One region of the Paenibacillus salivarius genome, then DNA from elsewhere that is predicted to be linked to it. Evidence: riboswitches for the same ligand, from Rfam matches in the RefSeq annotation. Region 1 holds a riboswitch; each other region holds the start of a gene.
What was found. A riboswitch is a leader RNA that binds a small molecule or an ion and turns the genes downstream of it on or off. The one in region 1 is predicted to bind cyclic di-AMP.

Region 2: it holds a riboswitch for cyclic di-AMP, as region 1 does, so the genes downstream of both, ACSFXJ_RS00140 (G5 domain-containing protein) here and ACSFXJ_RS20890 (TrkH family potassium uptake protein) in region 1, are expected to answer to the same signal.
Region 3: it holds a riboswitch for cyclic di-AMP, as region 1 does, so the genes downstream of both, ACSFXJ_RS00525 (C40 family peptidase) here and ACSFXJ_RS20890 (TrkH family potassium uptake protein) in region 1, are expected to answer to the same signal.

What each region holds. Positions count from the first base shown of each region.
Region 1 is NZ_CP195592.1:4,511,999-4,522,232, reverse strand. It holds gene uvrC (excinuclease ABC subunit UvrC) at 1-192, shown strand, start outside; gene ACSFXJ_RS20895 (CPBP family intramembrane glutamic endopeptidase) at 161-1,882, opposite strand; cyclic di-AMP (ydaO/yuaA leader) riboswitch at 2,169-2,329, shown strand; gene ACSFXJ_RS20890 (TrkH family potassium uptake protein) at 2,404-3,738, shown strand; gene ACSFXJ_RS20885 (potassium channel family protein) at 3,751-4,413, shown strand; gene ACSFXJ_RS20880 (cation:proton antiporter) at 4,485-5,726, shown strand; gene ACSFXJ_RS20875 (transcriptional regulator) at 6,345-7,013, shown strand; gene ACSFXJ_RS20870 (LysR family transcriptional regulator) at 8,128-9,030, opposite strand; gene ACSFXJ_RS20865 (succinate dehydrogenase cytochrome b558 subunit) at 9,270-9,941, shown strand; gene sdhA (succinate dehydrogenase flavoprotein subunit) at 10,062-10,234, shown strand, end outside.
Region 2 is NZ_CP195592.1:21,921-32,154, reverse strand. It holds gene rsmA (16S rRNA (adenine(1518)-N(6)/adenine(1519)-N(6))-dimethyltransferase RsmA) at 1-239, opposite strand, end outside; gene rnmV (ribonuclease M5) at 242-802, opposite strand; gene tnpA (IS200/IS605 family transposase) at 987-1,460, opposite strand; gene ACSFXJ_RS00140 (G5 domain-containing protein) at 1,695-2,831, opposite strand; cyclic di-AMP (ydaO/yuaA leader) riboswitch at 3,092-3,303, opposite strand; gene ACSFXJ_RS00135 (TatD family hydrolase) at 3,494-4,264, opposite strand; gene ACSFXJ_RS00130 (HD domain-containing protein) at 4,281-5,567, opposite strand; gene ACSFXJ_RS00125 (AbrB/MazE/SpoVT family DNA-binding domain-containing protein) at 5,865-6,119, shown strand; gene rsmI (16S rRNA (cytidine(1402)-2'-O)-methyltransferase) at 6,226-7,119, opposite strand; gene ACSFXJ_RS00115 (tRNA1(Val) (adenine(37)-N6)-methyltransferase) at 7,116-7,877, opposite strand; gene ACSFXJ_RS00110 (initiation-control protein YabA) at 7,940-8,308, opposite strand; gene ACSFXJ_RS00105 (PSP1 domain-containing protein) at 8,395-9,195, opposite strand; gene holB (DNA polymerase III subunit delta') at 9,290-10,234, opposite strand, start outside.
Region 3 is NZ_CP195592.1:98,293-108,526, forward strand. It holds gene ACSFXJ_RS00475 (PAS domain S-box protein) at 1-659, shown strand, start outside; gene rluF (23S rRNA pseudouridine(2604) synthase RluF) at 676-1,380, shown strand; gene ACSFXJ_RS00485 (IS1182 family transposase) at 1,492-3,051, opposite strand; gene motB (flagellar motor protein MotB) at 3,198-3,998, opposite strand; gene motA (flagellar motor stator protein MotA) at 3,982-4,785, opposite strand; gene ACSFXJ_RS00500 (hypothetical protein) at 4,973-5,266, shown strand; gene ACSFXJ_RS00505 (4a-hydroxytetrahydrobiopterin dehydratase) at 5,456-5,755, shown strand; gene ACSFXJ_RS00510 (c-type cytochrome) at 5,824-6,186, opposite strand; gene ACSFXJ_RS00515 (GNAT family N-acetyltransferase) at 6,339-6,839, opposite strand; gene ACSFXJ_RS00520 (C40 family peptidase) at 7,195-7,641, opposite strand; cyclic di-AMP (ydaO/yuaA leader) riboswitch at 7,646-7,804, opposite strand; gene ACSFXJ_RS00525 (C40 family peptidase) at 7,961-8,452, opposite strand; cyclic di-AMP (ydaO/yuaA leader) riboswitch at 8,455-8,587, opposite strand; gene ACSFXJ_RS00530 (hypothetical protein) at 8,774-9,604, opposite strand; gene ACSFXJ_RS00535 (M1 family metallopeptidase) at 9,650-10,234, opposite strand, start outside.

The sequences.
Region 1 (10,234 bases):
GGCAAATCGATGGTGGCTTCGCGTCTGGACGCGATCCCGGGCATCGGCGAGAAACGCCGCAAGGCGCTGCTCAAGCATTTCGGATCGCTGAAAAAAATAAAAGAGGCCTCCGTCGAAGACTTCCGGCCTCTTTCCATCGGCGATAAGCTCGCCAAACAAATTATAGATGCCCTTCAGGATGAGGAGTCGTGAACAACGGCTCCTCTTTTTGCGTTCTTTGCAGCGGCGGCCGTTCCTTGCCCGGAGGATTAAACAGGTAAATGACATAGGCAACGATGGCAGGCAGCACGATATAGAACACCCCTGCGGCAATATTCACCGTTCCGCCCATAAACATCAAGCTTAGCGACATCAGAATGCTGTCAAAGATGACGTGGGAGAACATCGCGGCCATAAAGCCGTATCTTAGGAAAATGTAGCTGAACAATAGGCCGATGAACAATAGTTCGACCGGACGGGTGTAAAACGGATAGATCGGGTACAGCGTATGTCCGAGCGCCCAGATCAACGTCGTGATAACGCAGGCTACGAACGTACTCCGGAACATTTTTTTCAGCATCGGAATGCCGAACAGCCGGTATACGGCTTCTTCCCCGATCCCGGCCATCCAAGCCGCTAACGGGAATAACAGCGGATAAAGCATATTATACGGCGATTGGGAAGCATCCGTGGTCGACCAGCTCTGAATGGTGTTATCAAGCACGAGGTAAATGACCGACTGCACGCCCAACAGGATGAGCGCCCAAGCGTATCCGTCCGCCATCGAAGCCAGAACATGGCGTCCGTAGCCCGGCTCTTTGGCGCGTGCCCATAATGCGATCCCCTGCTTGCGCCACAGTCCGTCTCCGCCGACCAGAGAGAAATAGACCGATGCGGCCATAATTAATGTAATAATGCCTTGGACGATGAACGTGAAAATCAGCACGGGAAGGTCGATTCCTTCTTTTTCAAAGTAAGGCAGCATATTAAAGGCGAAGAACATCGAAATGACGAAATAGACGGAAGCAAGAAAGATCCCGCGTTTGAACGACGTGTGAACCTTTGTCAATGCACTGTAGACGATGGCAAGAATGCCGAGCACGAAGGTCAGCAACCCGTAGCCCAGATAAGTGAGCCAGCTGGCGATGGTCGTCTGTTTGTCTACATAGTCGGTATATTCTTGCGGAACCGTAAATGTGCTCTCGATCCCGGAAACCCGATCGCCGTAAAAGCTGACCAGAACCTCCGCCTGAGATTTTCCGATTTCATAATCGGTAATCGTCAGGTAAATCCCCTCCGGCGATTCGTCGACCATAAATTGAACATCGTCTTGAAAACCGAGTGCCTTTAAGTACGGTTGCGCCGCATCCATCTTTTCCTCCCAGCTCATCATGCTTTCCGCGGGCTCCAAGGCGCCGGTACCGTTTTTCGTATCTTCCAGAAGGTCGATAAGGCTGTTTCCGGTTGTCTGTTTTTCCTCGAAGCCGACGACGGCCCCGGATTTCATATGTACATCGACCGTCAGCGCCCCCAGCCCGTTCCCCGGCTGATCAAAACGGACTTGGAACACATCCGTAGGAAATTGTTTATCGAATTTTTTTAAATAATCCCCCATCAGATCCTCGCGGGTCAAATAACCGTAAAGATCGGACCGGGACTCGTAAGTGATCAACGGATCTTCAAGAGCGCCTGAAAATCCCAGCGTATTTTTGGCAAATTGACGGGCGTGCTCGGCGGCTTGATCGGTAGTTATCACCTGGGTCGATTGCTCAAGCTGCTGAGATTCCGAGTCGGAATTAGGGACGATCTGACAAAGGATAAATACCACTACGCTGATGGCGGCAAGTACCCATAATGTTCCGGTTTTCATCCTCCATGCTTGCGGTTTTGGTTCGGATTGCATGCAAAAACTCCTTTATTTGTTTTTTTGAATCAGTATGATTTCTGGACGCTTTTGTCAAAGTAAAGATAACACAGGGCGGGATACTTCGCTAGGGAACAGAGGTTTTCCGTGAAAAGTCGAAATAACTACGGCAAAAACAAGCATGGCTCTGATAACGGAATACCTTGCGGCAGGATTCAGCGCATTTAAGTTATTATGGGGTTTTTTCAACCTAATAAACCTTTGTGGCGGAGCGGAATAAAGCTTATAATCCATTTGACGAAAATGAAATGAAAACAATTGAAACTAAATAGGATGGCCGAATTTCCAAAGAAAACGGGGGAACCGATTTTTAGGGGTGAATTTCGTTTGTTTCACGGGTCAGGTGCCTGGTGAACAAACGAATAGGGCAGGCCGCGCAAGCCCGAATCCGTCAGCTAACCTCGTAGGCCTTTGCAGCAGGGACCAATCAAAAGCATTGGATTTCCAGTGCTTTTTTTCTTTGTTCTTTTTTGGCCCATTTTAGTGTGAGGTGAAACGTATTGTTATCGAAATGGCTCAAATTTTCGCCGCCACAAATCCTCGTACTGGGCTTTGCGGCAATCATTCTGGTGGGGTCGCTACTCCTGATGCTGCCGATTTCAAGCACGACCGGCGAGACGCTTCCGTTTATCGACGCCTTTTTTACGGCGACGTCGGCGACATGCGTTACGGGACTCGTTGTGGTCGATACGGGAACCTATTTTTCCGTCTTCGGCCAGATCGTCATCATGCTGCTTATCCAGGTTGGCGGTCTCGGCTTCATGACGATGGCCACCCTGTTCGCGCTTGTGTTCAAACGCAAAATTTCGCTGAAGGACCGGCTGATCCTGCAGGAGGCGATGAACCAGAGCTCGATGGAAGGGATCGTTCGGCTGATCAAAAAGGTGCTGATCTATTCCTTGGTGATCGAAAGCTGCGCCGCTTTGCTGTTCGCCATCCGCTGGGCGTTTGACATGCCGTTGGGGCGCGCCGTGTATTTCGGGATTTTTCACGGGGTCTCGATGTTCAATAATGCCGGCTTCGACTTGTTTGGCGAGTATCGCAGCCTCACCGGCTATGTCGATGATCCGATCGTAAACTTCGTGGCGATGTTCCTGATCGTATCGGGGGGGATCGGCTTTATCGTTCTGTCCGATTTGATCGAGTTCCGCAAACGCCGCAAGCTGTCGCTGCATTCCAAAGTGGTGCTTTCGATGACGTCGGCTTTGATTTTGATCGGCGCGGTCGTGGTTTTTGTATTTGAGTTTACGAATCCGAAATCCTTGGAGCCGCTGAATTGGAGCGGTAAAATATGGAGCTCGTTCTTTCAGTCGGTCACGCCGCGGACGGCAGGGGCCAACACGCTGGATATCGGCACTCTCCGACAAGCGACCCAGTTCTTCATGATCATCCTGATGTTTATCGGGGCATCGCCGAGCTCCACCGGGGGCGGGATCAAGACGACGACCTTTACGATTCTGATCGGGGCGGTAATCTCCATGATTCGGGGGCGGTCGGATCTCGTGCTTTTCCGGTACCGGCTCGTGCAGGAACGGATCTTCAAGGCGGTAACGATTACGATGCTTGCCTTGTTTCTCGTCATTGCGGTGGCAATGATATTGTCCACCACGGAGGATGCAAATTTCCTGAGCATATTATTTGAAACGACCTCCGCTTTCGGTACCGTGGGACTCACGATGGGTTTGACCGGAAAGCTGACGGTTATAGGCAAAATCATTATCAGCTTCACCATGTTTGCCGGACGGCTTGGCCCTCTGACGCTGGCCTATGCGCTTGGGCCGAAGAAGGGTAAAGAATTATATAAACATCCCGAAGGCAAAATGATTATAGGATAAGGGGAAAATGAGATGAAAACACAGCAGTTTGTAGTGATCGGGCTTGGGCGCTTCGGTTCCAGTCTGGCGCTTGAGCTGATGGACCTCGGATACGAGGTTCTGGGAATTGACCGCGACGAGGAAGTGGTCGATGAATGGGAAGACCGGCTGACGCATGCCGTCGTGGCCGATGCGACCGATGAAGAGGTTTTGAAATCGCTGGGCGTGCGAAATTTTGACTGCGGGATCGTCGCGATCGGGGACGATATCCAGATGAGCATCCTTAGCGCCATCCTGCTTAAGGATCTAGGCATCAAGACGGTCGTGGCCAAGGCGATCTCGGTCCTGCACGGGCGGGCCTTGGAGAAGCTTGGCGTTGACCGGGTGATTTTCCCGGAAAGGGATATGGGAATCCGCGTGGCCCATCAGCTCGTAACACCGAATCTGCTGGATTACATCGAACTTTCCAAGGAATACAGCATCGTGGAAATGAACGTGCCGGCTTGCCTGAACGGAAAAAATGTGGGCGAACTCAATCCCCGTACGCGTTTCGGCTGCAGCATCGTGGCGATTCACCGGGAGAACGGCGTCATTATTGCGCCAACGGCGATGGATCATTTGGAGCTTGGCGATATCATGGTCATTATCGGCGCCAAGAAAAATATCGAGGAATTCGAAGCTATCGTTAATGAGTAGTTCAGGCTATTATTATTTTTTTGAATATTGATCTATTGGGCAGTGCGATCCCGCAGTGGAGTGTGACGGACATGGAATCGGCCGCAACGGAAGCGATTCGGCATTTTCTTATTCTCGTTTTATTTGTGATCAGTATAGGTATGGTCTCGGGGAAGTTGGCCTCCTGGCTGAAGCTGCCTGACGTCGCCGTGTTTATCGCGGTGGGGATGCTGCTCGGCCCGGGGCTGAAGCTGATTCATGAATCGAGCGGGTCTTTGATCAATCAGCTTATTTTGACTGTGGGATCCGCATTGATCTTGTTTGACGGCGGGAGAAATTTGAAGCTCGGCGGACTGAAAAAAGTATGGATCACGCTCTCCCTGCTCAGCGTTCCCGGCGTCATCATATCGGTGCTGGCGGTTGGCATCGGCGTTCACTATCTGTTCGGCGTCGACTGGGTGTTTGCATTCCTGGCGGCAGCAGTCATTGCCTCGACCGACCCGGCGTCGATCATACCGGTGTTCAAGCAGGTAAAAATCAAGGAACGCGTCCGGGAAACGGTCGAAAGCGAATCGGCGTTCAACGATGCGACGGGCTCTATTCTTACCTTTGCTTTGTTGGCGGCGGTTGCCGGCGGCGGGGAGCTGAATTTCGCCGTCATGACCTGGGATTTCCTGAAAACCGCGGTCGGCGGGATTTTGATCGGCCTGCTCATCTCGGGCGTTCTCACCTATTTGGCAGGGCATGCGCGGCACGGCATTTTCCGGGAGTATACTACGATCGTTATGCTCGTCTGCGCATTGTCCAGCTATTTGATCGCCGATCTGGCGCATGTCAGCGGATTTATGGCGACTTTTGTGGCCGGGGTGATCTGGGGCAATGCGGAAGCGTTCAACCTTTCTATGGAAGAAAAGCAACTCGAAGTCGGATCGTTTGCGGAAAATACGACGGTCATCATGCGGATGCTGATCTTCGTCCTGCTGGGCAGCCAGGTGAATTTCGGCACGCTCGGGCACTACCTCTGGCAAAGTTTGGGCGCCGTACTCCTGCTGATGTTCGTCGCGCGTCCGCTGACCGTGCTGTTATGCGCTTTGCCGGACCGCAAAGTCAAGTGGAGCTGGCGCGAGCTGCTTTTTATGTGCTGGGTCCGCGAAACCGGCGTCATTCCGGCCGCGCTATCCGGCATGATCGTCGGGATGGGCATCGCCCATGCGGAGATCATCTCCGCGATCACGTTTATGGCGATCGTGCTGACGATCGTCATCCAGGCGAGCACCACCGCATGGGTGGCGCGGAAGCTCGGCCTGGAAGTGGAGAGCGTGGAGGGCGGTTGAGGATTGGAGGCGGGGATGGCTTTTCCGCGGAGTGTGGCAGGTGCCATGGTCCGCTTCTATGCCCGCTTCAGTGGTGTTGAGAGATGTGCCATGGCCCGCTCCCGCGGTGTTGAGAGATGTGCCATGGCCCGCTCCCGCGGTGTTGAGAGATGTGCCATGGCCCGCTCCCGCGGTGTTGCGAGATGTGCCGTGGTCCGCTCCCGAGGTGTTGAGAGATGTGCCATGGCCCGCTCCTGCAGTATTGAGATATATACCGCCGCTTACGGAACTGTGAGACCTTATTCGCCGAAAAAAGGGCGTTTTTGAATGCTAACGGAACTCAGCGACGCTATTGACTATGAATAGCGGAAAATTGACGTCTGTATAGGCGAATAGAGGCAGTGAGTTCCGTTAGGATGCGTATATTGCCCCTTTTTTTCAAAATAAGGTCTCTCAGTTCCGTTATATTCAAAATCGGGATCAGGGGACCGGACGATATTCCGGCTAAACTCCGAATTCTCGCTTGATCCGGGGCAAATCACAATGCTATACTCAAGCAAACGGTCATGAAGCACATGCCGCTTTGATACTTAAATGTATCGAAGCGGCTTTTTTATTTTTAGAGAAGGAGTGGGTTTCATGTTTAATAAAGAATATGAGATGTGGATCCAAAAGCAAATTGAACAGGAAAAAAACCATCGAAGAAGGGAACTGTTACAAAAGGGACTCAGCCATGGAACTGTGGAGTTTTTGCGTTCGATCTGGTATCCCGTTGTTCGTAACTTCGATCATTTGTATCCGGAATGGGAGGTGCGCGATTTCAATAACGGATTCCGCTATCTCGATCTGGCCTTTTTGCCGGGGGATGCCAGGGGAGATATCGAAATTCAGGATTATCGGTCGCATGCCAGAGATTTGGACACTAAACGCTTCAAGGACTTGTGCCGCAGACAAAGTTTGTTGTCGCTCGACGATTGGATCTACTTGCCGGTTGCGTATTTATCGATTCAGGAAGAACCGGAGTTCTGCAAGCAGTTGGTTTTATCGTTCATAGGGAAATGTCTTTCGTTCGACGTGAATGCCCGGTTGAATTTTATGGAGGCGGAAGCGGTAAGATATGCGCGGAGACTTTTGAGGCCATTTACGCCAACCGAGCTCGCGGGCCATCTTCGGGTAACCGATCGTTATGCTCGAAACGTGCTGCATGGTTTGGTGGAGAAGCAACATTTAGTGGTGGCAGGCGGAAACTTGCGGTTTCGTACATATCAGTTGAATGTTGGACATAGCATACGGAACTTGGGTGGATAGGAAGGGGCGAGACAGGACAGAGGCAGAAAAAGAGTAGGGCAGGAGCAAAACAGGGGAGGGCAAAGTAAGCGTAACAGGAGCGGGGCAGCATAGGGGCAAGACAGGAGCAGGGTAGGAGGAGCAGAGCAGGAGTAATTAGGGGGCAAAACAGGGGGAAAGCAGGAGGAAAGCAGGGGGAGCAGGGTAGGAGTAATTAGGGGCAAAATACGGGCAGGAGAGGACAGGGTGGCACAGGGGAGGACAAAGGTAAAACAGGGGCAAGGCAGGGGCAGGAGAGGACAGGGTGGCACAGGGGAGGACAAAGGTAAAACAGGGGCAAGGCAGGGGCAGGAGAGGACAGGGTGGCACAGGGGAGGACAAAGGTAAAACAGGGGCAAGGCAGGGGCAGGAGAGGACAGGGTAGCACAGAGAGGACAAAGGCAAAACAGGGGCAAAGCAGGGTAGAGAAGGGTAGAGGCAGGACAGAGTAAGTCAGAACAGGGGTAAGACAGAAGCAAGACAGAAGCAAGACAGAAGCAAGACAGAAGCAAGACAGAAGCAAGACAGAAGCAAGACAGAAGCAAGACAGAAGCATAACGGGGTTAGGACAAGGTAGGGGAGGCTTACGGAACTGAGAGCCGTTATTCGGCGAAAAATTAGAGTTTATGAGAATTAACGGAACTCAGCGACGTTATTGCCCTCATTTTGCGAAAAATTGCCGGATAATAAGCAAATAACGGCTCTGAGTTCCGTAAGAGTTGGGATATCGCCGAAATTGTGGAAATAAGGTCGCTGACTTCCGTTAGGGTCTGGTGTCGTAGGGTTCGGAAACGAGAATCGGAATCGCCGAACAGGGAGTCCTTGAATCGGAAATCGTTCGTAGAATCAGAAACAGGAACGGAAATTCTAAGGCCATGAAATAGTCCAAAAACATGCCCTGAAACAGGTGCTGAAATCGTAGGACTAGAAATCACCAAATCGATCGCCAGGACCGTCAAATGAGAAACCGGCAAATGAGGTCCGGAAATGGGGGCAATGCCAATGGGTACCCCGTTGGTAGTACATGCGCCATCGCTCTGCTCCCCATCGCTCTCCCCCACCACGCCGGGTCCCCGCAACAGGGAAGCGATTCGCCTTATTGCGACAGCGTCTCCGCCAGGATTTCCCTGATTTCCGTAAACCATTCCCGGGTCTCGCTATTCAGATCCGAACGGTCGGCATACACGAGACAAGTTTCCCGGCGCGTCTGCTCCAGCTCCTTCATGGGAACGGAAACAAGCTCATTGTCGCGCAGCAGCGGCTTGCGCAAATAAGATTTGGGCAGCAAAGCCGCGGCCTTGCAGGTGGGCAGCAGGCGGACGATCGCTTCGAACGAATCGATCTCCATGCGGATGTCGGGAATGATGCCGTAGCGCCCGAACAGGTCGTCGATCAGTTTGCGGTACCAGGTCCCTTTGGAAAAAACGATCATGGAGCGGCCGTTCAAATCCTCCATCCGGGGACGGTTTTTGAGCGCAAGGTCATGGCCGCGGGGGACGATGAGCTCCAAATGATCCTGGAACAAGGGGATGCACCGGAGCCCCGCTTCGCTGATCGAGGAGGCGATGACGCCCACGTCGACTTTCCGGTCACGGACATGGCTGACGATCTCATGGGTTTTCCCGGTGACGAGCTTTAGCTCGATGTCCGGAAATTTGTTCATCAGCGCGGCCACGAGCGGCGGCAGGGTCGTTTGGATCGTAGTCAGACTGGCCCCCAAGGTCACGACGCTGCGTTCCGAGGCCTTGAAGCGGGAGACGGATTGCAGAAAATTTTGGTGCCGCTGCCGCTGTTCCATCGCGTAAATATAAGCCTCCTGGCCGACGCGGGTCAGCTCGAGCCGCTTTCCTTTTCGGGTAAACAGCGAAACTCCCCATTCTTCCTCCAACTTGGCGATTTTCCGCGACAGGGCGGGCTGGGATAGATTCAACAGCTTGGACGCCTTGTTCAGACTGGACTGCTCAACCACCGTCGTAAAGACGAGCAATTCTTCCATCATACGCGATAACCCCTCTTATGCGAAAAAGTTATATCATTTAATAAGTATATTGCAATTCCATTATAAGATAAAAAGGAGTAACATGAAAAGTGACACAAGTTGTTCACATGTTACTTTTGGAACAAGGTAAAAGGACCGCACCATTGTGTCATAGTTCATAGTTTATCCTGCGGTCAACTTTTGTTGAATGATGAAAAATATTGAGGAACGATGGAAAAGGGGAAAGGGGAACAAGACTTATGAAAGGGTTTTATTCCAGAAAACTGCATTCGCTTCTTGGTGTCATTCCGCTCGGCTTTTTTATTCTGGAACATATGCTGACGAATTTCTCCGCGGTGGAAGGCGGAAGCGAAGGGTTCAAGGAAAGCGTGGCATTTCTGAACAGCCTGCCGCTCGTGATCGTTCTTGAGCTGGTCGGAATTTGGCTGCCGCTCTTGTATCACGGCGTTTACGGAATGTGCATCGCATTTCAGGCCAAACCGAACAATACGCGGTTCAAAAATGAGCGCAATTTGCGTTATCTGCTTCAGCGGATTACCGGCGTGATCGTTTTCGCCTTCGTCATCTGGCATTTATGGGAGACGCGGGTGCAAGTCGCACTTGGGAATGTCACCCACGAAGAGCTTGGCGGCGTGATGCACGGCATTGTAACGAATCCGGTCTTCTTTGCTTTGTATGCGATCAGCGTGGTTGCGGCTTCGTTTCACTTCGCGAACGGCTTCTGGTCGTTTCTCGTCAGCTGGGGCATTACGGTCGGTCCGCGCGCGCAGCGGGTATCCTCCTATATTTGCATGACCCTGTTCGTGATCGTATCGGTCATGTTCGTCTGGTCCTTGTTCGCATTCCGCGGCGCGGAATTTGAAGCGGGCGGGACGGCCTTGCGGGACACGCTCCGGGTGTTTATCGGATAAGTAACGTAACTCAAAGAAAGATTAGGCTCACAAAACTAAGCGAACGCTTCCGAAGCAAGTTTTGTTCGAAGTTACTCAAAGAAGCATAAGCTCACAAAACTTTTAGGAGTTGAAATAGAGATGGCTAAACAAAGCGTAATTATCGTCGGCGGCGGGCTCGCGGGGCTGATGGCTACGATCAAGGCGGCGGAAGCCGGCGTACAGGTTCATTTGTTCTCGCTCGTCCCGGTCAAAAGATCCCACTCCGTTTGCGCCCAAGGCGGGATTAACGGAGCTGTAAATACGAAAGGCGA
Region 2 (10,234 bases), 1.2 Mb from region 1:
ATTTCGACGGCGGCTACGCGCCCCGCTTCCCGGGCCAGTTTCTCCGTCAATGCGCCGATCCCCGGACCGATCTCCAGCGCCCCCTTGGACTTGTCCAACCCGGCCGCTCCGACGATCTTGGCCAGAATGTTCTGGTCGATCAGAAAGTTTTGGCCAAGGCTCTTTTTAAACGAAAAACCGTGCCTCTCGATAATTTCCTTCGTCCGGCGCGGCGTAGACACATCTTCTCTTACTTCCACAGTTATTCGCCCCTTTCATTCTTGAGTTGGGCCAGTGCGTCGCAAAATTCCGCGCGGCTAATCCGGAAAATCCCAAGGCGCTTGTAAAACTGCTTGCCGTTGCAATATCCGATTCCGAGCCGTTCGCCCATAAAACGCCGGCGGGCTGCCGCATCCTCGTGCACGATCAGTCCGGCTTCCAGCAAGTCTTCCCACTCCACTTGCCTGAGGTCTTCTTCCGCTCCAGGGACGGCCTCGCTGCGGACGCGGGAAAGCGCCTCGCGAATCGCCTTTGGCGACGCATTCTCGACGCCGATATCGTCGCCCTTGGTGGCGTCGGCCTCACGCAGGAAAGCGTGCTTGCAGCCCGGCACGCGCTGGGCCACGATTTTACGGATCCGCTCCCCGGCATGATCGGGATCCGTGAAAATAATCACCCCGCGCCGCTCCATCGCCAGCTCAATTTTCCGCAGCGTCGTCTCGTTAATCGCCGAACCGCCGGTCTCAATGGTGTCGGCTTCCACCGCCCGCTTCACCGCGACGGTATCGTCCCGGCCTTCCACCACAATGACCTCTTTGATCATGCACTTCTCAACCTTCCCAACATTTATTAAAGTCATAATTACAATCATAACCACCCGTCCAACGGGTGGTTTGCTCTTGGGGTATAACCCCCTGTTGCCAAACTGCGCCTAAAGACGCTAGCCTGACAATAAAATTGTTCAGGCTCAGTGTTATTTGTCACTTTCACTTACCAGTTAAACTGGTTTACTTCTTCTTGCTGCTGTTCCTGCTGAAGGGATCTTCATACTCTTTCACGCTCAGTTTATCAATTGCTTGATCATGTGCTTCTTGCTCACGTATATATTTTGCGACGGTGGCCTCATTTAAGCCAACAGTACTGACGTAATATCCTTCCGCCCAAAATTTCCGATTCCCATACTTATACTTTAAGCTCGCGTGTTTCTCGAATATCATCAACGAGCTTTTTCCCTTCAGATATCCCATAAATGATGATACTGAGATTTTTGGGGGAATTGCTACTAACATATGTACATGATCCGGCATCATGTGGCCCTCTATTATCTCCACTCCCTTGTATTTACACAAACGCTTGAAAATCTCGATCAAGTCTTTTCTCACTTGATTATAAATTTCTTTCCGTCTATACTTCGGGGTGAACACAATGTGGTATTTGCACATCCACTTCGTGTGAGCTAGACTATAGCTCTTGTTTGCCATCTAAGACCATTCCTTTCATTATTGAGCCTGAACATCTCAATTTTATTGGAATGGTCTTGTTGGTCAAACCCTTGATCCCTCCACCCGCATAGCGGGTGGTTTTTTGTTTCGCACGCTTCGCGAGCTCAACTGGCTAAAGCCGCAACAAAAAGAAGAGGAATTCTCCTCTTCTTATCCGTGTCTTATTCATCATCCTAATATTATATCATTCCCTGCCCAAAGTAAACGCGGCGGTTAGTTGAGCTCCGGTTTGGTCGGTCCGATGACATATACGGTCCGCCCTTTCTTACGGCCGAAGTTCTCCGCCGATTTCAGGGAATCGTAATAAACGTCTATTTTATTGCCTTTGATGGCACCGCCGGTGTCCTCCGCTTTACGGAAGCCGATGCCCTCAATATAGACCCACCATCCCAAAGGAACGACGCTTTTGTCGACAGCGATCGTCCGGCCTTCCGTCACGCGGGTGCCGGAGGCGGTACGCGTGCCGATTCCGTCTTCCTCCGAGGAGTATGCGGTTAAGGTCACGTTTTTAAGTACTTTTTTATATTTAAACGAGACGCCGCCTTTCGTCGTCAGTCCGCTGATATTCACCGAATCTCCAGTACGGGAAATGCTTGCGGCTGCAACGGCTGTCGGTTTCTTCGTGCCTACGGCGACCACTTTCGGCGAGGCCTCCTTCTCGACCTCTTTGCCAAGCCAACGCTTGGACACGAAGACTCCGTCTTCATAAACTTTTTCGATATTATGCACGACAACACCCTCGCTGCCTTCGGAAACCACTTTGGTTTTACCTTTTAGCAACGACTCGTCAGAAGTCTTTACCACGGAAAATGGCACATTTTCTTTGGACTGTACCGTTTGTTTGGTCACTCGTACGATCTTGATGTCCAGATTTTCACTCACTTTGCTGTCCAGCGCAGGAGTAACTTTGTCGTCCTGGTTCAACGTAATCCCGAGTTCCTCGATGGTCTTCCGAATGCTGTCTTCTGTCGTGTAATGGATGGTTGTCTTACCGTCTACGCTGACTTGAACCGGAACCGCACGCTCAATGACGATCCGGTCACCGTCTTCAAGATTACTGTCGAGCGGACGCGACACTTCGTCCCCCCGGTTCAGTACGATGGACTGTTCGTCCAATACTTCATTGACCAGCGATTGGCGGGTTTCGATCGTTTGGCTCTCCCCGTCGACCACCAGATGAACTTTCTTGCTGCTTTGCCCGTAAACCCAAATCAGGATGATGAGAACTACCGCGATGGCTAACAAGCCTACAACCGCTGCTTGACGTAAATGTTCTTGTTTCCACCGCATTGCGTAAGACATGCTGGATGAGCGTGATTCATGGGTCTCCAATTTGCGGAAAATGCCCATTTCTTCCGTCCTCCTTCATAGTCCCGCCGTCTAGAACGATTTAGCTTGAATTTGACGTGACTACATTTCATTTTTACGAAATACGTTCTTCGTGACCCGTACTTCGCATCCTGCCCCAGTCTTCTCGGCATTGTCACCTCCTGTATACAACAGTATGATGACCCTACTACGTTTATTCAAAACAAAAGAAGCCTAAAGAAAGAGTAAGAGGCTCTCTTTCGTGGCTTCCGGATCGTCCTGATGTAATAGGATGCACGAGTTTGCCCTCTCATTGTACGCTTACGAGGTTAGCTGTCGGGTTAGGACGCGAGAGACCCGCCCTTTCTCAGTTCATTCGCTCATGGCGCAATGACCTCGAATTCACCCCAATGACCCAAGAAGAAATCAACCACAAACCGATTGGCCATTATGCCTGCCGGCTGCATTTGGTTCCCCCGTTCTCCGTTTGCCGGAGATTCAGCGAGACTGGTTCATGGAACCATGTAATCCTCCAAAATGATTACTGAAAAGATTCTATCCTGTTTCGATGCAGGTTGTAAAGGATCAATCAAGAACGTTTATTTTAATAAATGGTTAAAAAAATGTAATAAACTCGGTTCAGTTGGTTAAAATGCATTAATCTTTCTCGTTTGCTCCTTTTTTCATCGGTTTTCCTCCCGATTTCACCGAATTCCAAATCGTTCCAGCGCATTCCTGGTTGTAATTTCTGCCAGTTCCTCCACGGAAATCCCTTTTAATTCAGCCGCGGCTTCGGCAACCAACCGGACATGTCCGGTCTCGTTTCTCTTTCCACGAAATGGATGAGGTGTTAAATATGGGGCGTCCGTTTCGATCAGCAAACGGTCAAGCGGAGTCTTCGCCAAGACCTCTTTCGGTTGTTTTGCATTTTTAAACGTAATCGGTCCGCCAAACGACAAATGAAATCCCAAATCCAGACACATTTTGGCAATTTCCCAACTCCCCGAGTAAGAGTGCATAACCCCGCCGATTTCATCGGCCTTCTCTTCACGGAGAATGCGTACTACGTCTTCATGCGCATCGCGGTTATGGATGCAAATCGGCATTTTGAGCTCCCGCGCCAGACGGATTTGTTTGCGGAACACTTCATGTTGCACGTCTTTCGGGGACGTATCCCAATAATAATCAAGTCCGATTTCGCCAATCGCGACAACTTTCTCATGCTTGGCAAGTTCGGCAATCCAGTCCAAATCCTCTTCTTTCATTGTAATGGCGTCCTGCGGATGCCAGCCGACAGCGGCATATATAAAATCATAAGATTCCGCGAGCTTCATCGTAGTCGGGATAGTCTCACGGTTAAAACCGATATTGATCATCCGCGTTACCCCTTGATCCAGCGCACGCTGAAGCGCTTCCTCCCGATCGCCGTCAAATTGCGCCGCATCCATATGCGTATGTGTATCGAATAACTCCATTATGCATCCTCCCTAGCTATGACAAATCGAATAGTTTAGCGATTTCCTTCGGTAAACGGTCTTTGAAAGCCGCCAATTTATTATCCGGAAAGTACAAATGAAATCTTCCCCGGTGCAGCCCGCTGATCGAGCGCACGATGTCGGAAACTTCGGAAATTTCCCGAAGCCGTTCCTGCCGGTCGAGCAGCAGAATCTGCTTGTCCCGGGATTCGCCGTCCGGACGAAACACATCATAAGGCAGATCGGTCGGAAAATCAATTTCCAGATCGTAATCCGGATGGAGCCCCGCCGCCTTAAAAGCATGGCGAATCTCGTCAATCGTTTCCAGGTCGATTGCATCCGTTTCTACATATTTATACAGTTTTCTGTCTAAAAACCGGCCGCACAGATCGCTCAGTAATTCATCCGGTTCTTTACGCCATTGCATAAATGCGGTCTGCACCAACGCCTCGTCGAGCAGCTGATAATCCCTGACCGTCAAGTTGCCCCGAAATAGGCCCGGTAGCGGGTCCGGCAGGAAGGCGAATGAATGGCCTTCGGCGTAAAGCTCCTTGGCCCGCCGGAAAATTTGCCGCAAAATAATTTCCGAGCTGCGGGTTACCGGGTGAAAATAGATCTGCCAGTACATCTGATACCTGGACATCAGGTAGTCTTCCACCGCATGCATGCCTGATTCCTTTACGACAATTCTTCCCTGGAACGGACGCAGCATTCTCAAAATTCGGTCCATGTCGATCGTCCCGTAATTGACCCCGGTGAAATAGGCGTCACGCAGCAAATAATCCATCCGATCGGCGTCGAGCGGACTGGAAACAAGGTTTACGACAATCGGGTGCTCGTAATCCTTGCGGATGACGGCGGCCACCTTTTCGGGAAAGTCGGGGCTTACCTGGCGAAGGACCGTACCGACCTCCGTGTCACCCAGCAATATTTTGCAGGTCCAGTCTTCATGATGCATTTGAAATGCCTGCTCGATCGAATGCGAAAACGGACCGTGCCCCAGATCGTGAAGCAAAGCCGCGCAAAGAGCGACCATTCTTTCTTCTTTTGGCCAATCGGGGTAATTTGCCCGTTCAAATTGCGAAATAATTCGCCGGGTAATCTCATAAACTCCCAGCGAGTGGGAAAATCGGCTGTGCTCCGCCCCGTGAAAAGTCAAATAAGAGGTTCCCAATTGGCGGATTCTCCGGAGACGCTGAAATTCCGGCGTATTAATGAGAGACCAAATCAGTTCGTCTTGAACATGAACGTAGTTATGCACCGGATCTTTGAATACTTTTTCTTCTGAAAGCGGCATTCTCATTTTTCAAAAGCTCCTTTCTTGTATATTTGTGACTGAACCGGTTGGTTTGTGTCGAATGGTGTCGAACATTGTAATATCATGGTTTTCCAATATGTCGAACGCTGAAAAAGAGGTGATTATAGCATCATTTGCCGTTATGGCAAGCCCTATCAATATTTAAAATTAGAAATTTAAAAGAACTCTACCATAAATAGGTTGACTGTTATGGCAATGGTTGGTATCATAATTATCATAAAAGATAGAAGTTTGTCGAATAATGACACTTTTAATTTATAGCGAGAGGAGCTATTATCAGTTATGATGAAATCAACAGGTATTGTAAGAAAGGTAGACGAATTGGGTCGGGTCGTCATTCCGATCGAATTGCGCCGTACGCTCGGTATTGGAGAAAAGGATGCCCTTGAAATCTATGTCGACGGTGAACGGATCATGCTGAAGAAATATGAGCCTGCTTGCATCTTCTGCGGCAACGCCGAGAATGTCACATACTTCAAAGGCAAAATTATTTGCCAGGAATGTCTCACTGAGCTTCCTACCCCTGTGACAAATTAAGATTTATAGTATATAATAGATTTATTGAAAACTGTTAATTCTAACCTTTTTCATATCTCCTTGGTGCCTTCCAGGCTTGAACCCGGCCTGTGAAGGCCCCTTTTTTTTACTCCTCTAGTAATTTCTTGTAAATATCCCTTTTGGATACCCCCCGGTCGGCGGCGGCTTTCTTCATAGCTTCCTTACGGGAAATCCCCTCTTGCTCCTCATAGTGACTCACATGATCTTCTATGGATAGCTGCTGCCACCAGGCATCCTTCTTTTCCTTCACCTCGTCCGGGTTAGCCCCGGAAACCACAATCACATACTCTCCGAGCGGCGGATGCTCCTCAAGCCATTGCAGGCACTCGCTTACTAAACCTCTCGCCATTTCCTCATAACGTTTAGTCAATTCGCGGGCCAATACGACGGAACGATCCCCAAGCGCACCGAGCAGCGCCTCCAAGGTTTTAACCAGCCTATGGGGAGATTCGTACAATAACAGGGTGTGTTCTTCGTCTTGCAGCGAATGGAGCAAGCTGTCCCGCTCCTTGTTGTCACGCGGTAAAAATCCGACGAATTGAAAACGCTCCGTAGGCAGTCCGGAGACAATGAGCGCGGACAAGGCCGCATTCGCGCCAGGGATTGGAATCACCGATATTCCCGCCTCGAGCGCCAGCTTCACCAGATCGCTCCCAGGATCGGAAATGGCCGGGAGACCGGCATCGCTAACCAAGGCCAAATTTTTTCCTTCTATTATAAGGCGAATTAATTCGGGGCCGCTTGCCGCCTTGTTATGTTCATGATAGCTGAGAAGTTTCCCTGGCGTTATTTCAAAATGGCTCAGCAATTTACGGGTTTGTCTCGTGTCCTCCGCCGCGATGATATCGGCTTCCCGCAGCGTTCTTATCGCCCGGTACGTCATATCCTCGAGGTTGCCGATAGGTGTTGCGACGAGATACAGTTTGCCGTGTGATCCTTCCTTGCGTTCTTCAAAGCTTTTTTGAATAATTAGGCTCATGATCTTACCTCATTCGGTCCGTAGTAGATATTCATGATTTCGGGGCAGTATTGTCCTTGCTCATCGTATACAATCAGCGGAGGCAGCACCCGTACATCCGGTTTGCCGTCACGAAGCGCTTCAACCAGTACCATATTCGCCTCGGCTCCCATACGGGGATGTACGAAGCGAATCGCCTTCGGTTCCAAACGATACGCTCGGAATACCGTCAGGATCTCCCCCAACCGCTGCGGTTTATGTACGAGAAACACCTTTCCGCCGGGACGAACCAGCCTCATGGAAGCCGCGGCCACATCCTCCAGGGTACAATGGATTTCATGACGGGCGATTGCCTGATGGGCATTGATTTTCAAGTCTCCTCCCGTCAGCGGCATATAGGGCGGATTCACCGTAATAGCATCGTAAGCGCCATGCCCCGTTTCTTTAACCAATTCGCGCAGATCGCCTTCCCGGATGGTGATCCTTTCCTGCAGACCGTTCATCTCCACACTTCTCCGGGCCATATCCGCCAAACGGGGTTGAATCTCTATGCCCTCGATCATACCCGACGTCCGTGTCGACAGTAGCAGCGGAATAACCCCATTTCCCGTACATAAATCAAGAATCTTACCATACTTGGGGACCTGGGCAAACCGGGCCAGCAGAACGGCATCCATCGAGAAGCTGAATACCTCGTCGCTCTGTATGATGCCGAGTTCATGCGTCAGCAAATCATCAATTCTTTCTTGCTCGTAAATCTCTACTTGATTTTTCACCATCATCTTCCAATCCTGATCATTTTAAAAAAAACCGTAGGCAAGTTCCCTACGGTAAAGGTTCGTTATTTATTCAAAAAAGACAAACAGAACAGACAGTCGCCCTCGGTCCGCAAATGCCCGTAATAGACATTGCAAATGTGGAAACCTTCATGATACAGGCGCGCCAGATTATCATACCCTTCCCCCACGAGATCCATGCTTTCTGGGTCCCCTTGAACGGGAGCAGGAAGAACCGGGGATTTCTGCGGCAAGTTGCCCTCTCCGTTCTCCCCCTTCAAAATTTTGCGCATTTTCTCGTTCTCCAGGCGAAGCTGCTGGTTTTCCTCAAGAAGCCGCTTCACCTCGAGCATCAGGGTGCTAAAGTGGCCGTGAACTTTACCCATTTGTTTCTCCAGCGCTTGCATATGATTGAAAACATCTTTATTCTCCAAGTTCCCACCCCAGAGTCATTAAAAGGTAGTTAAAAAGGTTATCTCTTGATCACGAAGCAATTCAGGGTGCGATTTAATTTTTATTTCTACTTCACAACGACATCATCGAGCGGAAGCTCCCTGACCTTGCCGATTTCGAATAATTGTACGTGCACGGTACGCGCTCCGCTGTTCAGTCCGACCACTTTGCCGTCTCCCATGGAGGTAACGACCAGTTTGCCTACCGAAGGGAGCTCTTCTTTGACGCTTTCGTAATTATCGTGCTCAAACTTCAAGCAGCACATTAATCGGCCGCAAAGACCGGAAATTTTGGTCGGGTTCAGCGACAAGCTCTGATCCTTGGCCATCTTGATCGAAACCGGCTCAAAATCGCCGAGCCAGGAGGAGCAGCAGAGGACACGACCGCAAGGTCCGATCCCGCCAAGCATCTTCGCCTCGTCTCTGACGCCGATCTGCCGAAGCTCGATCCGCGTACGGAAGATGCTGGCCAAATCCTTAACCAGTTCGCGAAAGTCGACACGTCCCTCAGCCGTAAAATAAAAAATGATTTTATTGCGGTCAAACGTAAATTCCACGTCCACCAATTTCATTTTGAGATCATGGTCTTTAATTTTATTTAAACATGTGGCAAAAGCGTTCTTTGCCGCAAACTTGTTCTCCTCGACAACACGGGCGTCGGTCTCGTCGGCGATCCGAATGACCTTTTTGAGCGGAAGCACCACATCGTTCTCCCCGACCTCTTTTTTTCCGACGACCACTTTCCCGTATTCGATTCCGCGCGCCGTTTCGACGATGACGTTCTGGTCCTTTTCAACCGGAAGCTCTAGCGGATCGAAGTAATATATTTTGCCCGCCTTCTTGAAGCGGACACCTATTACAGTGTACAAAAACTAACCCCCTCGTATACCTTTAGAAAACCTGGCAAACACTTTAAAAAACCCATGTTCTTGCACGGGAGAAAGTTTATCTGTATGATGGCGGTTACCCGCCGATCTCGATCAGGAATTGTTCCAGGCAGAGCTGGCCATTCATATTCTGACGGAGCTTCTTCTTGCTTTCCGCCGCAAGCGCCATCGCGTCTATCCATTGCTGAGCGCTTCGGGAATAAGCCTGTTTTGTAATGAAATCCAACTCATCTATAAAAACGATCCGGTCATGTCTTTGATAAAGCGCATGGATCATGTCTTTGAACCACAAATGGAAAAGGTCAAACAGCATGTCCAAGTGCTCGCCTAATCCGGCTTTAATAACTTGTTGCTGCGCTGTTACGATAGGAGATCCGCCACGGCCAGCGGTTTCCTTCCCTAATTGTAACACTACGTTTCTAATTTCTGCAAACCAATTCTGGTTGAGAAGCTCGCGGCACGCTTCGAGCCCTGCGGCCACATGAACCGCGGTTCGGGCCAATGTTCCCGGAAAGCCTTCGCCGGACAATTTCTGCAGCATGGTCTCCGGATCGAGCGGCTTAAACGGAACGAGTTGGGCCCTCGATTGGATCGTGGGGAGAAGGGCTCGTCCATTGTCCGACAAAAGGATCGCGACCGCCGGTGAAGGAGGCTCCTCCAAAAATTTAAGCAGACTGTTTGCTGCTTGTACCGTCATTTTATCGGCTTGTTCGATAATATAGGTTTTCGGGTTTCCATTCTCCGAACGGTATGAAAATATCCGCTGCAAATCGCGGATCTGGTCGATTTTGATCGTGGAACCTTCCGGTGCGATTTGATGCAAATCCGGGTGATTGCCGTGCAGCACTTTGCGGCATTCCAGGCATTCCCCGCAAGCATCGTCGGTACCCTCGGTACAAAAGAGCGCCTGGACAAAGGCTAGCGCCATTTCCTTCTGCCCGCTTCCCGGCGGTCCACTGAATATATAGGCATGGGATATCCGTTGATGGCGGAGGCCGCTTTGCAGCAATTGCTTTGCAGC
Region 3 (10,234 bases), 1.2 Mb from region 1:
TCGCCCATGAGATCCGTAATCCGCTAACCACGCTTCGGGGCTTTCTGCAAATGCAGCAGCGGACCAAATCGGTGAATCAGCAGCATACGGACCTCATGCTATCCGAACTGGACCGGATTAATTTGATCGTAAGCGAATTTCTGATTTTGGCCAAGCCGCAAGCCGTTCATTTTGAGGTAAAAGATGTTCGGTTTACGCTTGGGGATGTGATTTCGTTGCTGGATAGCGAGGCGCATTTACATAACATTGAATTCGAGACCCATTTCTCGCCGGTCCCGATTCTGGTACACTGTGAAGAGAATCAATTGAAGCAAGTGTTCATCAATATTTTGAAAAATGCCATGGAGGCCATGCCCCGCGGCGGTACGATCACGCTGGACCTCGGCGAGGGGGAGGATCGGAACGTGATCATCCGGGTCATCGATCAGGGCGAGGGCATTCCCAGGGAACGGCTGGAGAAGCTCGGGGAACCTTTTTATACGAACAAGGAAAAGGGGACGGGCCTCGGTCTCATGGTCACACAGCGTATTATCGAAAGCCACAGGGGCATGATTTGGTTTGACAGCGAGATCGGCGTCGGCACGGTAGTTACAATTTCATTGCCGAGAGCGGCGGCTGAGACTCCTGAGAATACGAACGAAAAGAAGAGCTTAGCATGAAGGGTGACATCAATCGGTGAGAATTAATAAATTTATTAGCGAAACAGGGTTTTGCTCCAGACGCGAGGCGGACAAACTGATTGAGTCCGGCAAAGTAACGATTAACGGCGTTACTGCCGTTCTGGGCAGTCAGGCGGAAGATGGGGACGATGTCCGGATCAACGGACAGCCGCTCAAGGCGAAGCTGGAACGGCATGTATACATTGCGTTAAACAAGCCTGTAGGGATTACGAGCACGACCGAACACCATGTCCGGGGCAACATCGTTGACTTCGTAGGCCATGACAAACGGATTTTCCCGATCGGCCGGTTGGATAAAGATTCGGAAGGCTTGATTTTGCTGACGAGCGACGGGGATATCGTGAACAAGATTTTACGCTCGGAAGGCAAGCATGAAAAGGAATATATCGTCACCGTGGACAAGCCGATCACGCCTTCTTTTCTTAAGGCGATGAGCGAGGGCGTAAAAATTTTGGGTGAAATGACACTGCCTTGCCGGGTAACAAGGATGACGGACCGGATGTTCCGAATCATTCTCACCGAGGGGAAGAACCGGCAAATCCGCAGAATGTGCAGTGCCCTGGGGTACGAGGTCAGGAAGCTGCAGCGGATCCGGATTATGAATATCCATCTGGGTCATCAAAAAGTCGGAACCTGGCGCGAGCTTACCGAGCAAGAAAAACAGGAGCTGGGAGAGGCGCTGAATTACAAATTATCATAAATAAAATAAGATGAGAAAAGGGGCTGTCCCAAAAGGTAGTTAATTAAACTACTCGAAAGATGAGTCCTCGTAAAAAACTCTTTTCTCGAAAAAATAGTCGATCAGGACGGTTTATACCTGGTCGACTATTTTTCTTTGTTGGCTTAGTTGCCCGACTTTCAGTAGATTGTGCGCAAGGGAAAGCCACCCGATTTCAAGGCTTACTTTTCGTAGGCCTCGAAGCAGGAAGCGACGGAATCCTCGGTTATTCTTTACTTGCCCAAACACACTTTCTGTTTCATGCATGCGCTGAACCGACAGAGCGTAGCCCTCTTCGCTGGTCAGCCGATCCCGAGCCTGCTTTTTATAGTGCAAATATTTCATACTTACTTGGATTTCCCGGTTTCCGCTGGCTTTGGTACATGTTGCTTTGAGCGGGCACTCCTCACATGAGTTACTTCTGTAGTGCCGCTTTCGGATCTCATATCCGCTTTCGGTTTTCTCAGTGCTCTCCCGGATGAAAGTCAGTTTCTGTCCCGCTGAACAGGTCCATGTATCCTCGGCTTGGTCATACTGCCAGTTGTCGAGTTTGCTTATATCCTTTTTCCAAGCTTTTGTTTTCTCTTTGTGGTAGGTGTTATATTTGACGATTGCTTTCACGTCTTCGTCTTCCAGGTAGGCGTAGTTTTCCTCACTTCCATATCCAGCATCGGCAATAACGGTGCCAGGCAATCGGCCCAGTTGTGCCTTTACCTTCTCTAGATGTGGCTTTAGCGTTCGCGTATCGGTTGGTCGTTGATGTAGGCTGTAGCCAACGATGAATTGGTTCTCTGTTCCAATTTGTACATTGTAACCGGGCTTGAGCTGCCCGTTCTGCATATGGTCTTCTTTCATACGCATGAATGTGGCATCCGGATCGGTTTTGCTGTAGCTGTTGCGCTCGCCGAGGATTTCTTGTTGCTGTTCGTATTTTTGCAAACGAGGGAGCAGATCTTTACGTAGAGCGCGTACGGTCTTCTTGAGCGGTTTATCCTTAGGTGTCTCCTGCAGTTTGGCTTCCAGTTGCCGAGTGATCTGCTCCAGCTTTTGACTGGTCAGGCTACTGACCTCTCCCAACTCTGGCAGGTCTCTACCTTGCTGCTCTTGTTCTTCCTGCTGCTCAGCCCGTTCGATGGTCTCAAATAGCGTATGTACTTTTACTTGCAGCTTCGCCTTGTGCTTGACGACTGCCTTGCCCCAAACGAAGGTATACCGATTGGCATTCGCCTCGATCTTGGTCCCGTCCATGAAGTAATGATCCAGTTGCACATACTTGGCATCTACAAGCATCTGAAGCACTTCAGTGAACACCAGTTCCAATACGTCTTTCATGCGTTCTGAGCGAAAACGGTTGATGGTGCGGAAGTCCGGACGTTGACGACCAGAGAGCCACATGAACATGATATTTTCTCTGACGGCTTTGGCGATTTGCCGGGAGGAGTAAATGCGCTGAGTGTATGCGTAGATAAGGACTTTGGTGAGCATCTTAGGGTGATAGCTGTTACGGCCGCCGCCGGGGTAAGCTGTTGCAAAGATTTTGTCGTCCAAGTGATTAACAGCTGCATTGACGACTCGAACGAGGTGATTTTCTGGAATATCTTCTTCCAAGTCCATTGGCAAGCAAAGTTGGTCCATGGTATATTGAATGTACAAAAGAAACCTCTCCTTTTGGTTTGTGGTGGTGTGGTACTTCCATTTTACCAAAGAGTGGTTTCTTTTTGTTTAACAAAATGGAAAGGGGGTGTCCCTCAGTCATCTACGATGACTTTTGGGACAGCCTCTTTTCGTCATGCTAAATGCTAATGCGTTGCCGGCATTCCGATTTGTTGATCCCCATCCTGGTACTTACGGATGATGGATACTTCAACGCGGCGGTTTTTGGCCCGCCCTACGTTGTTGTCGTTCGTATCGACCGGATGATACTCGCCGTAGCCGATGGCACTGAACTTTTTGGGATCCAGCTTGTCGTTCAGCAGCAGGATTTTCATAAAGTTAAGCGCCCGTACGGAGCTGAGGTCCCAGTTGGACGCAAATTCGTGGTTCGAAATCGGCACATTATCGGTATGTCCGGAGACGATGATCTCATAATCCGGGAACTCCTGGAGCATATTCGAAATGGCCTTGGCGAGAATTCTCGCGTCCGGTTTCACTTCAGCCTCACCGGAAGGGAATAAGGCATTGTCGCTAATGGTGATCATCAGTTGGGATTGATTCAGCTTCGTTTCCAACTGATCGGTCAGACCGTTGTTTTTGATGTAATTATCGAGCTGTTTCTTGAGTGCTTCGAGGTTTTGTTGCTCCTGACGCTTCAGCTCGTTCTTCTTACTCATGCCGTCGGAAGACGGTTTGGGAAGTTCGCTCTCGCTCATGGAGTTTTTGGTGTTGCTGGTCATCGCGTTCTGATCAAGAACGCCAACGCCGCCTGTCAGCACACTGCTGAATGCCTCGCTCATTTCCTGGAATTTCTGCGCGTCTATAGTACTCATGCCGAACAGAACTATAAACAGGGCCAGAAGAAGGGTCATCAAGTCGGAATAGGGAAGCAGCCAGCTCTCGTCCGCGTGCTCCTCATGTTCCTGGTGCTTATGCTTTTTGCTCACCTTCATTCGCCCCCTTTTCTAAAAATTCTTTTCGTTCGGCAGGGGTTAAAAATACGGCCAGTTTTTGCTGAATGGCAATCGTGGAAACGCCGGATTGGATCGAAAGCAAGCCCTCCACCATCATCAGGCGGATTTCCATCTCTTTCTTGGAAAGACGCTTCAATTTATTTGCGATCGGGTGCCACATCACATAACCGGTAAAAATACCGAACACCGTTGCGATGAAGGCGCCGGAAATAGCGTGGGACAATTTTTCGATATCACTCATGTCGGACAGTGCGGCAATCAAACCGACGACGGCGCCGAGTACCCCGAGGGTAGGAGCATACATCCCCGCCTGGGAGAAAATTTGCGCGCCCGCCTTGTGGCGTTCTTCGGTAGCGGCGATATCTTCGGTCAGTACGTCTTGTACAAACTCTTGATCGTTACCGTCGATAATCATCCGCATGCCGCCGCGCAGGAAGTCGTCCTCGATCTCTTCGACTTTGGCCTCCAGGGCAAGCAAGCCTTCGCGGCGCGTTATGGTGGCCCATTCCATAAACATGGAAATCAGTTCGCCCTTAGTAATCATTTTAGGCTTGACTACCGTCATTTTGATCAGCTTAGGGAACTTCTTAATTTCGGAAAGCGGAAAGCCTACGAAGAGCGTTGCCGCCGTCCCCACGAAAATAATAACAAAGGCAGCGGGGTTGGATACCAGGCTTTCTATAGGTGCCCCTTTCAGAACCATCCCTACAATAAGTGCCACAAACCCGAGAATTAGACCGATAATTGTTGAAATTTCCATTGCACACCTCGTCCTTGAGATAATTGATTCCATTTTTCTGTCGCCCGCATCCTTGCTGGGACAATGAATCTGCCCGAAAAACGGTTTATCTCTTTTATCGACAGAATCCCCTTTTTTTTTAAGGTGTTTTTTCCGGTATAATAAGAATACATGCCGTCAAGGCAATGATGAAGGGAGCTGTTCTCAGGTGGGAGTAAAGCACGGCAGGGATTATGAATTTATTTTGGCAGATTTAACGGCGGCGGTAGGCCGTATTCCCGATAGCTACATATTTTTTGAAATGGAAACTTCCGAATGGGAGAATCTTTCTTCCGAAGAACGGGGCGAGGTGCTTGAAGCGCTGGCGGAGGACTTGTTCTTTGCCCTCGGCACAGAACCGGTGATCGAGGTGGGAAGCGCCGTGGTCGTTTATGACCGGGAAGCGCACAGGATCAACGTATTGATTGGAGAAGAAGAACTGACGAGCGTCAAACTGGTCTAGTCATTTGGATTCTGAAGATAAAGCGTGGTAAAATTTATTTTTGGAATAAGAATGCATTGATTCACCCGAATATTGTAGTTTGTATCCCCCTAGCCGAATAATTGTCCGCGACAGGAATACAATATAGGGACGCGGGGTTAGAAGGTAATACGTGAGACCTGGAAGTTTTGAAGAACGGGAGGAAGAAAGATGCCGTTTACACCGCAAGAAGTAGAGGCGCATTTGGAAAAGCTGGAGGGTTGGGAACTTGAGGAGGGCAGGTGGATCACCCGCAAATATACCTTCTCCAACTTTATGAAAGGGATTGCTTTTGTCGATGAAGTGGCTGCCATATCGGAGGCATTTAACCATCACCCTTTTATTACCATTGACCATAAAACCGTGACGCTTCGCTTGACATCTTGGGATGATGGCGGGATAACGGCCGTCGATATAAAGGAAGCCCAGCAGTATAATGAAGCGTTCGAAAAAGCGCGCTCTGCCGGCTAATCATACGTCTGCGGAAAAACGCCCGCCAGGATGCACATGCATCCAGGCGGGCGTTTTGTGTTGAATTTTTATTTCTTTTCTGAAAGCCACATGGCGACGTTGGCGATTTCGTCTTCCTTCAATTTATCCTTGAAAGAAGGCATCATGCCGCCGCCTTTCCCTTTGGTGATAATGCCGTACAACTGATCCGCCGATAGTTCGGAGCCGACTTTATTCAGAGCCGGACCGGCGCCGCCTTGCAATTGATCCCCGTGACAAGTAATGCAATTTGCTTTGACCGTAGCCTCGGCCTGTTCGGCATTTAATGTGATTTCAGGCATTTGCGGTTTCTCTTCCTGGGCCACCTGCTCCCTGCCGGGCAATGTAAACATTAACACAGCTGCGAAGGCGCACGCCACGACCAAAAGTCCGCTCATGATCCACTTCTGCATTTCCATCGTCCCTCCTATGTAAGCTACCCCTTCCATTATAGCGGAACATGCCTGACGATCATAGCTTTTGTGTCAAAAAAAGTAACGATTTACCGTTAGTATATGAAGAAAACATAAAGTTCATGTGCTGTACATCACAGACAAGTGTTTTATTACTCTGTCGGAGCTCCTTTGAACACCATGCAGTAATAAGGTTTGGATATGCCGCCGGGCGTCATTTTTTCGTAAAGATCGGTAATGACAAAGCCCGATTTTTGATATGCCCGGATGGCCCGGGTGTTCCAGGTCAATACCTCCAGGTCGATCACGTCGCGCGGTTTGCGTCTGGCCGCTTCCTCCACAATGGTAAGCACAAAACTTTTACCCAGCCCCCGGCCGCATAAATCAGGCCTCATCCCGATCCCCAGACGGGTTACGCCTTCCATCGGAAAGTACTGGGCGAAGCCGGCCAACTCGCCTTGCTGATCGAGTAAAGAGACGTACTGCTGGGCTCTCAGGGCGGGGTTGCCGAATTCCACGTCAAGCGCCTTCATTTGTTCCCAAGGGAGCCAGCTGTAAATATCGTAGGGAGAATCGTAACGCCACGTGCAAATATCCGCGCCATGGCTTTCTTCCATAGGTACGATTCGGAATGGTGTAATCGAATTTTCCATTATTAGCGCCTCCTTCAACGATAGGGATGCAATCGCGATTGCAGGGTTCATGTTCTTTTTACACTCACTCTAACGGGATTTTTTCGGGTTGTAAAGGTTTTCGCGCGGAAGATTGAATTTTCCTGTTTAGCCTTTCGCGAAAAGGGTAAATCTTGGATATAACGGGGATTGGAGACGGGAGTGAAGAGGACGGAACGGAAACAAAAAAAATTGCCTGACAGGCTTTAAAGAAGAAACCTTTTACTCTGGTCCTTCGTTATATGAGTAGCAACCAAGAAAAAGACCGCGGACGATTCCGGCAAGAATCGCTCGCGGTTACGCAATGCATTTATATTTCGGAAGCATATTTGGAAAATCAGGTTGTGCTGAGAATGCGCTTTGCGCCGACGTACCGGGTTTTATAGTAACTGTTGCTTAACTTGTCTGTCCGAATGCCTTTTGACGACGAGGCATGGGCAAACGTTCCGTCACCAAGGTAAATACCGACGTGGGATACTTTCCCGTTACCCAAGGTATTGAAGAAGACCAGGTCTCCGGCCTTTAATTGGCTTTTGGCCACGGAAATTCCTTTCTTGTATTGATCGGAGGATACGCGAGGCAAAGTAACGCCTAATTTTTTGTATACGTATCTTGTAAAGCCCGAGCAATCAAAACCGTTGATTGTGGTCCCGCCGTATTTATAAGGGGTACCGTATACGGATTTGACGACGTTGTTCAAAGTGGACTCTGCATGTACGTTTCCCGTCCCCATGGTGAACAGGATGGCTAAACTCGTAGCTGCTGCGGCGATAGTCTTTCTCAAGATGTCATACTCCTTCCAAGGCCTGCGAGGTTAGCTTGCGGATTCGGTTGAAGGTTCCCTATGATCCTTAAAAGAGGAAGTTTAAAAAGTCGACTTTCGGATCAATTCACCCCAAAATGGTTCCCCCGTTTCCCGGATGCAGGGAATTCGGCTGTTCTTAGTTGTGTGCATCCAAAACAACGACGACGATCATTACAATACAAATTACAAAATTGTTACCATTTACGCAGACTATTTTAGCAAAACTCGCCTCAAATGGCAAGTTGATGAAAAGACCCGCAGGATTCATCCTAGAATCTCTGCGGGCCAGACGGAACAATTATTCTACTGCATCGTGATCCTGGATGTCGCTCGTAACTTCCTCGTACTTATCGGAACTCATAATGCGTTTAGCGCCAACGTAACGCTCGACGTAATATTTTTCACTCATTTTGCTAATGACGACGCCTTTAGAGGAAGAAGCATGAGCAAATTTTCCGTTACCGACGTAAACGCCGACGTGAGAAACGCCTTTTCCTGAAGTGTTGTAGAACACCAGGTCTCCGGCAATCAATTCATCCTGGGATACTTTCGTGCCCATTTTGTATTGGGCGGCGGATTGGTGCGGCAATTTAATGCCGAGCTTTCCGAACACGTACATCGTGAAGCCGGAGCAGTCAAAGCCGGACGTTGTCGTTCCGCCAGAGACATATTCCGTTCCCAGAGCATTGTCCACGACGGAATCCAGTTTGGAATCCGCGAAAGCGCTGCCAGCTCCGAGGCTAAATAGTAATGCAACACTTACAGCTGTTACGGCTAGTTGTTTCTTCAAGAAAAAGCTCCTTCCAATGCCTACGAGGTTAGCTTAAGGATTCGGTTGAAGGTCCCCTATGACCCCTCTGTTGCGAGATCAATTCACCCAAAGTGGTTCCCCCGTTCCCCAAAAGGGATTCGGCTAGTAGTTTGAGTCTGTAAATGGTAACAAAAATAATTACAAAACTGTTACTTAAATTGTGCTGTTGTTATTGTAACAAAGGTAAGTATATTTTGGCAATGGTTAATTAGCAAGTTTAAGAGGAAAAACGAGCAAAAAGGCCCCCGAAAAACACCCGGAGGCCTTGCTGCGCAAGGGATCGGAAAAAGTGAAGAAAATTTAACTTTTTTGCGTTTTGGTATGCCAAAGCTGGTATTGAGAGGATAAATTCCAAACTTGCAAAAGGCTCCGAATAAAAGGATAGGATTGTTGTAACAAAAGTGCGATCAACCCGGTCCAAATCCAAGAGACGGTGCCGAACAAAAGGAACAAGATGGCCCCGGAAGCGCCGAGAATAAAGGCAATGGCGATACCGGGCAGCAAATGCCTCATACATAAAATCAGGGAAGCCCATATGCCGGTCTTGAACAGGTATCCGAATTTGGCGAACAACAAGACCTGACGGACGATCCAACCATAGGCCGCCCAAGCGAGAACGTAACCCATCAGCGTCAGCATGGGTGCGAGCCTGTCGCCGGAGGGGATCAGGCGCGGAAGCAGGGCAACAAGCTCGGGAACGATCCAAACCGCCGGCAGAGCCAGAAGAGCAAGCTCCAGCAGAAAAAAGAGCGAGACGGGCTTCCAAAATTCCTTCATCCCCCGGAATAAGGTCAACCCGGTTCCCCGGGCGTCCGGAGGAGTGAATCCATACAGGATTCCGGCCTCGAGCAAGGGCGTCAACAGCAAGCGAAGGACGACCATCCCCAGCAACAGCCAGGCATATCGATGGACCGCCGGATTATGAGATAATTCGAATTGGCCTTCGATCAGATAAAGCAGCCGGCTCATTTCCGTGGGGGGCGGGTCCGGGTACCTGGACAGAACGGCAATCACTGCCGAGTGAATCAGCCGGTACAGAAACAGCCCCCAGAGCAGCTGATAAAGAAACAGGATGATGATAGAGGGAAATTGGCTCCTGACAAGCCCCCATCCATTCCGTACATAGGTCATACTTTTCCCTCCTAGAAATGTTATGAGCATGATTTTTCGTGACATCTACCAAATCAAGGTCCCCAGCAGCGCCTCCAGGAGTTTGACGACGCCCAGCGTCGTGCGGGTACCGGTCGTTTCGTCAATTTCGGCCTTGATATAGTTGTTGATATGCTTGTTTTCCAAGACCAGCGTATAATCGGGATCGATCTGAACCCAGTCAAGCGGTTCCTTGTACTGCAGGGTCATCTGGATCCGCTCCCCGTTTCCGTTCCAGTTTTTTTGAATCGTATTCCCATCCTTGAAATGGAACAGGATCGGCACTTTCGCTGCCGTTCCGCCTTGGCGGCTTAGCTGAACGGTGGATTCATAGAGGGGATCGGCACCGTTTTTGCTTTCTATCTGAGCAACGCTGACTCGGTCTACCGAGTAATCGGTCATTTTGCCGCCATATACGTACTGATTGAAGTAAGACTTCCAGCTTCGGCCCGACACCTGCTCCACGACCCGCTGGAAATCGGCAGTAGTCGGATGCCTGAAGCGGTATTTTTGGCTATAGGTATATAGAATTCGTTTCATGGTCTTGGAGCCGACCTGGCGTTCGATATCCATCAGGACAAGCTTGCCGCGATAATAGGCGTTTTTCGCATA